DNA from 2 places in the Actinoplanes sp. NPDC048988 genome. Region 1 is predicted to be linked to the other one. Evidence: riboswitches for the same ligand, from Rfam matches in the RefSeq annotation. Region 1 holds a riboswitch; the other holds the start of a gene.
The links. A riboswitch is a leader RNA that binds a small molecule or an ion and turns the genes downstream of it on or off. The one in region 1 is predicted to bind glycine.

Region 1 (5,762 bases):
TGGTCATGCGCTCATCGCGCAGGGCCCAGGCCAGGGCCATCTGGGCCAGGGACTGGCCGCGCCGGCGGGCGATGTCGTTGAGGGCGTGGATGCGGGCGAGGGTGTCCTTGTCCAGGTCGCTCTCGTTGAGGAAGTTGCTGGTGCGCACGCGGCTGTCGTCGGGGATGCCGCCGAGGTAGCGGTCGGTGAGCAGGCCCTGCTGCAGGGGGCTGTAGGCGATGGCGCCGGCGCCGGCCGTCTCGAGGGTGTCGAGCAGGTTGTCCTTCTCGATCCAGCGGTTGAGGATCGAGTACGACGGCTGGTGGATCAGCAGCGGGGTGCCGAGTTCGCGCAGGATGCGGGCGGCTTCGGCGGTCTCGGCGGACTTGTAGTTGGAGAGGCCGACGTACTGGGCCTTGCCGGCGCGGACGATGGCGTCGAGGGCGCCCATCGTCTCCTCGAGCGGGGTGTCCGGGTCGGGCCGGTGGTGGTAGAAGATGTCGACGTAGTCGAGGCCGAGGCGCTGCAGGGACTGGTCGAGGCTGCTGACCAGGTATTTGCGGCTTCCCCACTCGCCGTAGGGGCCGGGCCACATGTAGTAGCCGGCTTTGGTGGAGACGACGATCTCGTCCCGGTGCGCCTTGAGGTCGGTGCCGAGGATGCGGCCGAAGTTCGATTCGGCGCTGCCGGCCGGCGGGCCGTAGTTGTTGGCCAGGTCGAAGTGGGTGACGCCGAGGTCGAAGGCGCGGCGGACGATGTCGCGCTGACGCTGCCAGGGGCGCTCGTCGCCGAAGTTGTGCCAGAGGCCGAGCGAGATCACGGGGAGCTTGAGTCCGCTGCGGCCCGTACGCCGGTAGGTCATGGTGTCGTAGCGGTCTTCCGCGGGGGTGTAGGTCACAGTCCTACCCTTCCGGTTTCCTGGCTGTGCTTTATCCACTGGTAGTTTGGTACTTAGCCATGCGGGAGAGATCACCAGGGTTAGTCGGTGGCGCCGAAGGGGCAAATCCTCCCCGGAACCTCTCAGGCAAAAGGACCGCATGGGCAGGCGACTCTGAAGCGTGCTGGTGGGCGTGACAGAGGGGGAGGCCGCCTTGTCGACCTCTCTGTAGGAGCCGTCATGACGTTCGCATCCCGGCACATCGGCCCGGACCAGGACGAGCAGACCCATATGCTCAAGAACATCGGGTACGCGTCGTTGGACGCCCTGATGGACGCCGCGATCCCCGAGGTGATCCGCTGGCACGGCACGCTCGATCTGCCGGCCGCCGCCTCCGAGGAGGAGACGATCGCCGAGTTGCGGGCGATCGCGTCGCGGAACACGGTGACGACCTCGATGATCGGGTTGGGGTACTACGGCACGCACACCCCGGCGGTGATCAAGCGGAACGTGCTGGAGAACCCGGCCTGGTACACGGCGTACACGCCGTATCAGCCGGAGATCAGTCAGGGGCGGCTCGAGGCTCTGCTGAACTTTCAGACGATGGTCACCGATCTGACCGGGCTGACCACCGCGAACGCGTCGATGCTGGACGAGGGCACCGCCGTGGCCGAGGCGATGACGTTGGCCCGGCGGGCTTCGAAGTCCAAGTCTCCGGTGTACGTCGTCGACGCCGACACCCTGCCGCAGACGCTGTCCGTTCTGCGGACCCGGGCGGAGCCGCTCGGCATCGTCATCGAGATCGTTGATCTTGACGGTGGCGCGTCGTTGCCGGACGGGTATTTCGGGCTTCACCTGCAATACCCGGGTGCTTCGGGTGCGGTGCGGGATCACGCCGCCCTGATCGAGCAGGCGCACGCCGCGGGCGCGCTGGTCACGGTGGCGGCCGACCTTCTCGCGCTGACGCTGCTGCGGGCGCCGGGGGAGATCGGCGCCGACATCGCGGCCGGCACCACGCAGCGGTTCGGTGTTCCGCTGGGCTTCGGTGGCCCGCACGCCGGCTACCTCGCGGTGCGGGCCGGGCTCGAGCGGTCGCTGCCGGGCCGGCTGGTCGGTGTGTCGAAGGACGCGGACGGCGCCCCGGCTTACCGGCTGGCGTTGCAGACCCGTGAGCAGCACATCCGCCGGGAGAAGGCGACCAGCAACATTTGCACCGCGCAGGTGCTGCTGGCGGTCATGGCGAGCATGTACGCGGTGTACCACGGCCCGGCCGGTCTGAAGGCCATCGCCAAGCGGGTGCATGATCACGCGCTGACCGTGGCCGGCAGCCTGACCGCGGCCGGCATCTCGGTGACCAGCGACGCGTTCTTCGACACGGTGACCGCCGTGGTGCCGGGCCGGGCCGCCGCGATCGTCGAGGCCGCCGCGGCCGAGGGTGTCGACCTGCGGCTGGCCGACGCCGACCACGTGTCGGTGGCCTGCGACGAGACGACCACGGCGGCGCACGTCGCCACGGTGTTGACCGCCTTCGGCGTGCCGGCCTCCGCGCCGGCGTCGTGCGGCGCGAAGCCGCTCGGGCGTACCACCGAATTCCTGACCCACCCGGTCTTCGGATCGCACCACTCCGAGACGAGCATGCTGCGGTACCTGCGCAAGCTGTCGGACCGGGACTACGCGCTGGACCGGGGCATGATCCCGCTGGGGTCGTGCACGATGAAGCTCAACGCCACCACCGAGATGGAGCCGGTGACCTGGCCCGAGTTCGCCAACATCCACCCGTACGCCCCGGCGTCGCGGACCGCCGGCTACGAGCACCTGGTGTCGTCGCTGGAGGGCTGGCTGGCCGAGATCACCGGGTACGACGCGGTGAGCGTGCAGCCGAACGCGGGTTCGCAGGGTGAGCTGGCCGGTCTGCTGGCGATCCGCGGCTACCACCGTTCGCGGGGCGAGGAGCACCGCACCGTGTGCCTGATCCCGTCGAGCGCGCACGGCACGAACGCGGCCAGCGCGGTCATGGCCGGCATGAAGGTCGTGGTCGTCGCCTGCGACGAGAACGGCAACGTGGACATGTCCGACCTGCACGCCAAGATCGCGGCGCACGCCGCGAACCTGGCCGCGATCATGGTCACCTACCCCTCGACCCATGGTGTGTACGAGACGTCGATCGCCGACCTGTGCGCGGCGGTGCACGACGCCGGCGGTCAGGTGTACGTGGACGGGGCGAACCTGAACGCGCTGGTCGGCTACGCCCGGCCGGGCCGCTTCGGCGCCGACGTGTCGCATTTGAACCTGCACAAGACGTTCTGCATCCCGCACGGTGGCGGCGGCCCGGGCGTGGGCCCGGTGGCCGTGCGCGCCCACCTGTCGGAGTTCCTGCCGGGCGACCCGCTCGCCACCGGCGATCACCACGCCGTCTCCGCGGCCGCCCACGGCTCGGCCGGCATTCTGCCGATCTCGTGGGCGTACCTGCGGATGATGGGTCCCGACGGCCTGGTCGCGGCGACCGGCGCCGCCGTGCTGGCCGCCAACTACGTGGCCGCGCGGCTCAGCGAGCACTACCCGGTGCTCTACGCCGGCAACAACGGCCTGGTCGCGCACGAGTGCATCCTCGACCTGCGGCCGATCACGAAGGCGACCGGTGTGTCGGTCGACGACGTGGCCAAGCGGCTCATCGACTACGGCTTCCACGCGCCGACGATGTCGTTCCCGGTGGCCGGCACCCTGATGGTGGAGCCGACCGAGAGCGAGGACCTGGCCGAGCTGGACCGGTTCTGCGACGCGATGATCGCGATCAAGGGGGAGATCGACCGGGTGGCGGCGGGCGAGTGGCCGGCCGGCGACAACCCCCTCGCCAACGCGCCGCACACGGCGGCCGCGGTGACGGCGGACGTCTGGGAGCACCCGTACCCGCGCTCGGTGGCGGGTTTCCCGCCCGGCGTCGACAAGACGGCGAAGTACTGGCCGCCGGTGCGCCGGATCGACGGCGCCTACGGCGACCGCAACCTGGTGTGCTCCTGCCCGGACCCGTCAGCGTTCGAGGACTGATCCGGGGTTGACCTGTCGCCCTTCGGTTACGCTCAGTAGCCGAAGGGCGGCTTGTTTCCGCTACGCCGCGAGGGCGTGCCGGGCGGGGCCCCGGTGCGGTTCGATCATGGTGCCGTCGGGGAGGATCTCACCGGTGTCCTCGAAGACGATGACGCCGTTGCAGAGCAGGCTCCAGCCTTGCTCGCGGAAGGTGGCGACAGTCCGGGCGGCCTCGCGGTCGACGGCCTCAGCGTTGGGACATTGGTTCGTGTGCTGGCACAACATTGCGATTCTCCGGTCGGGGGTTGTGTGAAGACTCACAACGACGGTGACGGACGTTACCTGAATCCGAACGACCTTGGATCGGGCGGGTGACGGCGTCCCATTGAAAGAATCCTCGGTTCCGATGGTCCACGGAACTCCTCCGATCGACCACTTCCCCCACCCTCTTTCGGTGCTGCCGCCGGGTGCTCCGGGGTCCTGCCAGGGCCGTCACCGTGCGTCAACAGTGTTCCAGTGGTACCGGTGTGACGGTGGTGACCCTGCCGAGCTTGTCGCCAGGTACTTGGAAGCCAACGGACTGCCGGTGCGAAACATTGGCCGAACGGCCACCCAGATTCGCCCGACTGGCGCTGGCTCGGTCTGCGGGGCCGCACTGTACGTGTCGGCGGATGCCGGTTGCGTGATGGCCGGCGGCGTGCCGGGCGCGCCCACCCCGGTACCGGGGATTCCCGACGTCTACGCGGTTGTGTACGTCCACATCTCCACTCACGAACAGCCGCCGTCACCGGTTCACTACGCCCTGGGAGCGTGGACGCCGAGCTGGTCCCCGCGGGCCCACGCTGAAGCGGTTCAGGCCGTCCGCGAGGCCATCGGCCGGGGCGACGTCTACCAGGCCAACGTGGTGGGCCACGCGAGCGCCCCGTACGAGGGTGATCCCACCGCGGCCCTGCGCCGGGTGGCCACGCTGCCCGGCGCCCGCTACGGCGGCGTCCTGTCCGGCGACGGCTGGTCCCTGGCCACGGCGTCGCCGGAGACCCTGGTCGAGGTCCGCCACGGCCGGGTCATCACCCGCCCGATCAAAGGCACCCGCCCGGCCACCCCCGAGGGCCGCCGCGAACTGCTGGCCTCGGCCAAGGAACGCGCCGAACACGTCATGATCGTCGACTTGGAGCGCAACGACCTGGCCCGCCTGCCCGGCCTGGGCCCGGTGACGGTCGACGAGCTTTTCGCCGTACGCCGATGGGTCGACCTCTGGCAGGCCGAATCAGTCGTCTCGGCGCCGATCGTGGGCCGCCTCGACCTGGCCGACCTGCTCCGCGCCGTCTGCCCCGGCGGCTCGGTGACGGGCGCGCCGAAACTGGCCGCCCTGGCCGAGATCGCCACCCTGGAGCCGGTGGGCCGCGGCGTCTCCATGGGCGCCGTCGGCTGGCTGGGCCACGATCACCTGGACCTGGGCCTGACCATCCGCACGGTCGCGGCCGACGGCCACCGCCTGCACGCCTGGGCCGGCGGCGGCATCACCTGGGACAGCGACCCCACCGCCGAGGTGGCCGAGGCCGCCGCCAAGGCCGCACCCCTCCGCGCCGCCCTGGCCCCCACCTGACCCCGACCGCCAAGCCGCGCTGATCGGCCAGTTCCGTAGCGCCGCGTCGGCCACGTGTCTCAGTTCATCGGACGTCGCACCGTCGGCGGCCTGAAAGGCGAGGCCGTCGGCGATCGTCATGACGTCGCGGCCGATCCTCTCCGGATCGGCGTCGTCCGGCAGGTCACCCTCCGCCTCGGCCCGCCGAAACCGGTCGCGCGGCGGCGCCTGATCGCCTGACCACCGCCGGGGGTTTCGGTCGAACCGCCGGCTCCCGGCTACGGTCGGGCCCTCGGC
Region 2 (5,762 bases), on a different contig from region 1:
CCACCCGGCGCACGCCGGTCACGTGCAGATCCACGTCCTCGGGGCGCACCTGGGCCCGCCGGGCCCGGAGGAAGTCGCCGATCAGATTGTCGCCGCTCATGCCTCGACGGTAGACGCCCGGCCCGCCGCTTCCCTGGTCCTGCTGGTCCTAGGATGGCCAGAGCTCTCATTGCCCGGCCGGCCCGAGGCCAAGCTGGTCCCCATGAACGCATTCGAGGTCAACCGCATGGGGTACGGAGCGATGCAGCTCGCCGGTCCGGGTGTCTTCGGCCCGCCGCGCGACCACGACGAGGCGATCGCCGTGCTGCGGACGGCGGTCGAGCTGGGCGTCGACCACATCGACACCGCCGACTTCTACGGCCCGCACATCACCAACGAGCTGATCCGGGAAGCCCTCTCACCGTACCCGGACGGTCTGCGGATCGTCACCAAGGTCGGCTCGGTGCGCGGCGAGGACGGTGCCTGGTTGCACGCCCGCCGGCCCTCCCAGTTGCGCGAACAGGTGCAGTCGAACCTGCGCACCCTCGGTGTCGAGGCCCTTGACGTGGTCAACCTGCGCGTGGGCGGCGGCCCCGACGGCCACTCGCCGGTGCCGGGCTCGATCGCCGAGGAGTTCGGGGCGCTGGCCGACCTGCGCCGCGCGGGCCTGATCCGGCACCTGGGGCTGTCCGTCGTCGACGAGGCCCAGGTGGCCGAGGCCCAGGACATCGCGCCCGTCGTCACCGTGCAGAACTGGTACAACGTCGCGCACCGCGGCGACGAGAAGCTGATCGCCACCCTCGGCGAGCAGGGCATCTCGTACGTTCCGTTCTGGCCCCTGGGCGGCTTCAGCCCGCTGCAATCGGGGGTGCTCGACCGGGTGGCGGCGCGGCTCGGGCAGAAGCGGAACCCGGTCGCCCTGGCCTGGCTGCTTCACCAGGCGCCGAACATCCTGCTCATCCCGGGCACGTCCTCGGTCGCCCACCTGCGCGAGAACATGGCGGCGGCGTCGCTCGAGCTGCCGGCGGACGCATTGGCCGAACTGGATGACATCTTTTAGCTCGCGGCGGCCGGCGATGCCGAGCTTGCCGAAGATCTTGCGGAGGTGCCGTTCGACCGTACGGGAACTCAGGAACAGCTCGGCGCCGATCTCCGCGTTCGTCTGGCCGTCGCGGGCGCGCCGGGCGATCTGGCGCTCCTGCGGGGTGAGGCCGGTGGTGGCCGGGTCCGTACGGGTCCGGACCGTCTCGCCGGTCGCGCCGAGTTCCCACCGGGAGCGCGCCGCGAACGCGTCGGCGCCGAACGAGACGAACATGTCATGAGCAGCATCGTCACCTGATCACCCTAACCATCACGTGGTGGAGAGGGATCGATTGGCATGTCCGTAGACATTGCTGTCAATCGATGTCTGATGGTGGGCTGACAGGCATGAGACGACGCTTTGGCTTCCTGACAGCGCTCGTGCTGCTCGGCTCGGCCTTCCTCGTCGCCGGGCCGGTCTCGGCCGCCCCGTCCGGCTCCGAGATCCCCGGGCAGTTCGAGGTGTACGACGTACGGACCGCGGCCCAGCGCAACGCGATCGCCCGCACCGGCGCCGCCGTCGACGCCATCCAGCACGGCGTCGCCGAGATCACGGCGACCGGCCGTGAGGTGCGCGAACTCCAGCGGCAGGGCTTCACCGTGCAGCCGGTGCTGACAACCCTGGACTTCCCGCCCTCGGACGCGCCCTACCACAACTACAGCGAGATGATCGCCGAGGTGAACCAGGCGGTGGCCGCCTATCCGGCGATCGCCAGCAAGCGGGTCATCGGCAAGTCGTACGAGAACCGCGACATCGTGGCCGTGAAGATCTCCGACAACGTCGGTACGGACGAGGCGGAACCGGAGGTCCTGTACGACGCCAACCATCACGCCCGCGAGCACCTGACCGTGGAGATGGCGGTCTACCTGCTGAAACTGTTCACGTCGTCGTACGCCTCGGACACCCGCATCCGCAACATCGTGAACTCGCGCGAGATCTGGATCGTGCCCTCGGTCAACCCGGACGGCGCCGAATACGACATCGCGACCGGCAGCTACCGCTCGTGGCGCAAGAACCGCCAGCCCAACAGCGGCTCGTCGGCGGTCGGCACCGACCCCAACCGCAACTACGGCTACAAGTGGGGCTGCTGCGGCGGTTCCTCGGGTACGCCGTCGTCGCTGACGTACCGGGGCCCGTCGGCCTTCTCGACCCCGGAGACCAGGGCGATCCGCGACTTCGTGAACAGCCGAGTGGTGGGCGGCCGCCAGCAGATCCGCGCGGCGATGGACTTCCACACGTACTCGGAACTGGTCCTCTGGCCCTTCGGCCACACCACGGCCAACACGACGACAGGCATGACGGCCGACGACAACAACACGTTCGCGACGTTCGGCCGCCAGATGGCGGCGACCAACCGCTACACGCCCGAACAGTCGAGCGACCTCTACGTCACGGACGGCGACCTGCTGGACTGGCTGTGGGGAACCCACAAGATCTTCGCCTACACCTTCGAGATGTACCCGACCAGCGCCTCCGCCGGCGGCTTCTACCCGCCGGCCAGCGTCATCACCCGGGAGACGACCCGCAACAGGGAGGCGGCCCTGCTCCTGGCCGAGGTCGCCGACTGCCCCTACAAGGTGATCGGCAAGCAGTCCACCTATTGCACCACCGCCTGACCGAGGTCCCGTTTGTCCCGCGCGGCCGGCCCGATCCCCGATCGAGCCGGCCGCCATGTCTTCCGTCCCGCGCCGCCGTCTCCCGTTCCGCCTTCCGCTCCACGCCGCCGTCTCCCGTTCCGGCTTCTGCTCCGCGCCGCCTTCTTCCGTTTCGCGTTGCGCCCTTCTGCCCGACGCCTTCGCTCTGCCGCTGGCCCATCCCTTCCGCTGGCCCATCCGTCGCTGCCGCGGGTCCGGGTTACCGCCAGAAGCCTGATCCGAAGTGACCCAGGTTCCTAGGATGCCCTCCGGCGTGTGCGCCCGAGCGCATCCCGGGGACGCTCACGAAGCGGCGAACTGCTGCCTGCGGGACAGGGATGGGGCGGAGGGGCAGGGGCCCGAGCAGCGGGCGGCGGCCCTCGAGCCGAGGGCAGCGGGCGACGGCCTTCAAGCGGACGGCGGCTTTCGAGCACAGGGTGGCGGGCGACGGCCTTCAAACACGCGGCGCCTTCGAGCACAGGTGGCGAGGCGGGCGGCGGTGCTGAGCAAAGGCGGGGCGCTCGATCGGTGGATGCTGGCGGAAGTGGCATGACCCGAGTCGGGCCGCTTGGCTGGGCTGATTGCGCCATCAGTGCTCGGCTGGTGCGGCGGATGTCGTAGGCGGTGGCTGCTGAGAGCCCGGGTGGCGTTCAGCTGGGCGTTCTTGACCCTTGGTGAGCGGGGCGGATAGCTTTGGGGGACACAACCGAACATCGCTGTTCGAACCGCTGCGGGAGAGTTCCCGCGCTGGCGGGGCGCCGAAGGAGCAACTTCTCCCTCAGAATCTCTCAGGCCCCGGTACCGCGGCGGTCAGGCGACTCTGGAAAGTCAGGACGCGGCCGGCGTTCTGCGCCCACGGTGCAAGCCGTCCCGTTCGCGGGCGGTGAAGCTCTCAGGCACCCATGACAGAGCGGGGGAGGCCGACCTCGATGAGGAGCCTCACGCCGTCATGGCTGTCTCTGTGTTCGACCTCTTCTCCGTGGGCATCGGGCCGTCCAGCTCGCACACGGTGGGCCCGATGCGCGCGGCCCGCATGTTCGCGCTGCGGCTGGCCGCCAGTGGGCTGATCGGGCGGACCGCCCTCGTGCGGGCGGAGTTGTTCGGCTCGCTCGGTGCTACCGGGCACGGGCACGGCACGCCCAAGGCGGTGCTGCTCGGCCTCGAAGGCGAGACGCCCGAGGCGGTCGACGTGGCGAGCGCCGACGCTCGGGCCGCGCACATCCACGCCACGGGCCGGCTCCTGCTCCTGAGCGCCGCCAACAGCGCGGCTGCCAACAGCGCGGCTGCCAACAGCGCGGCTGCCAACAGCGCGGCCAAAAGCGGCGCGGCCGGAAGCGGCGCGGCGGGAAGCGGGGATGGTGGCGGGTGTGAAGTTGCGGTTGAGGTGGTTTTGCATCGGCGGCGGGCGTTGGCGGGGCATCCGAACGGGATGACGTTCACTGCCCTGGATGGCGATGGGGCGGAGCTGTTCGCCAAGACGTACTTCTCGGTGGGTGGTGGCTTTGTCATCGACGAGGCCAGCGGTGGGGTGCGGGCCGATGACACCGCTCTGCCCTATGCGTTCGCCAGCGGGGGTGAGTTGCTCGCGCTCGTGCGGGAGACCGGGTGGTCGATCTCGCGGCTGATGATGGCCAACGAGACGGTGTGGCGGCCGGAGGCTGAGGTCCGTGCGGGGCTGCTCGGTATCTGGGCTGTCATGCGCGAATGTGTGGACGCCGGGCTCGGCGCTGAGGGGATTCTGCCGGGTGGGCTCAAGGTGCGCCGGCGGGCGGCGGCGACCGCGCGGCAGCTGAGGGCGGCGGGGCGGCCGGCCGAGCATGCGATGGAGTGGCTTACGGCGTACGCCATGGCGGTCAATGAGGAGAACGCGGCCGGTGGGCGTGTGGTGACCGCTCCCACCAACGGGGCGGCGGGGATCATTCCGGCGGTTCTGCGGTACTACCTCGACTTTGTGCCGGGCGCCGACGAGGACGGCGTCGTGCGGTTCCTGTTGGCGGCCGGGGCCGTGGGGATGCTGTTCAAGGAGAACGCCTCCATCTCGGGGGCCGAGGTGGGCTGCCAGGGGGAGGTCGGGTCGGCCTGTGCGATGGCGGCGGCGGGGCTGACCGAGGTGCTGGGTGGCACGCCGGAGCAGGTGGAGAACGCGGCCGAGATCGGCATGGAGCACAACCTGGGGCTGACCTGTGATCCGGTGGGTGGGCTGGTGCAGATTCCGTGCATCGAGCGCAACGGGATGGCCGCGGTCAAGGCGGTCACCGCGGCGCGGATGGCGCTGCGGGGTGATGGGCGGCACCACGTCTCCCTCGACAAGGTCATCAAGACCATGAAGGAGACGGGGGCCGACATGAAGATCAAGTACAAGGAGACGGCGCGGGGTGGGCTGGCCGTCAACGTGATCGAGTGCTGATCAGTAGTCGTTGACGTTCACGGTGACGCGGTGCCGGTCGGAGGGCCAGGCGGGCAGGATCGTCGACTCCCAGCCGCCGCCGCGATGGGCCACCACCACCGAGACGGCCGAACCTGACGGGATGTAGACGTCCATGCCGGTCAGGAACGTCTGGGCGAAGATGTCGGGCAGGGGTGCGCTCAGGTCGGTGACGCGGTCGCTGTTCTTGTCGAAGGCGAAGACGCCGATGACCCGCTTCGACCGTGGGGCGTTGGCCTCGTTGAGGATCTGCCGGCCGTTGATGTAGAGCTTGTCGGCCGACGCCCACCACTCCTTCTGCCGGTTGAGGGTCAGGGCGGTGTGCGCGGGCGAGGTTTCGATGAGGGCGCCGACGCCTTCGCCGGGACGGCCGGCCAGCAGCCGTACGAAGGAGTCGGAGCGCAGGAACGGCTGGAAGTAGAAGTGGTGGTCGGGTGTGCCGGGGCGGACCAGGGTGAACTCGTACCGGGCGAAGGGTGAGAGGGGCACCGGCCCGAACGAGCCGTCGTCGGCGACCGTGACCGTTCGCTTCAGGGAGCGGCCGAGGGTGACGTCGTAGATCCGCACGGTGCCGCCGGAGCCGACGTTGCTGGGGAAGATCACGGCGCGGCCGGAGACCTGGGCGACGGGCGTCGGGGTCAGG

Region 2: it holds a riboswitch for glycine, as region 1 does, so the genes downstream of both, ACGFJ7_RS30070 (L-serine ammonia-lyase) here and gcvP (aminomethyl-transferring glycine dehydrogenase) in region 1, are expected to answer to the same signal.

What each region holds. Positions count from the first base shown of each region.
Region 1 is NZ_JBICTW010000003.1:177,805-183,566, reverse strand. Features, by position in the region: gene mgrA (L-glyceraldehyde 3-phosphate reductase) at 1-877, opposite strand, end outside; glycine riboswitch at 930-1,025, shown strand; gene gcvP (aminomethyl-transferring glycine dehydrogenase) at 1,097-3,901, shown strand; gene ACGFJ7_RS11670 (DUF5999 family protein) at 3,962-4,162, opposite strand; gene ACGFJ7_RS11665 (chorismate-binding protein) at 4,287-5,486, shown strand; gene ACGFJ7_RS11660 (hypothetical protein) at 5,541-5,705, shown strand.
Region 2 is NZ_JBICTW010000011.1:195,680-201,441, reverse strand. Features, by position in the region: gene ACGFJ7_RS30090 (helix-turn-helix transcriptional regulator) at 1-100, opposite strand, end outside; gene ACGFJ7_RS30085 (oxidoreductase) at 203-1,039, shown strand; partial or broken gene ACGFJ7_RS30080 (LuxR C-terminal-related transcriptional regulator) at 1,097-1,294, opposite strand; partial or broken gene ACGFJ7_RS30075 (M14 family metallopeptidase) at 1,408-2,664, shown strand; glycine riboswitch at 3,416-3,508, shown strand; gene ACGFJ7_RS30070 (L-serine ammonia-lyase) at 3,644-5,101, shown strand; gene ACGFJ7_RS30065 (alpha/beta fold hydrolase) at 5,102-5,762, opposite strand, start outside.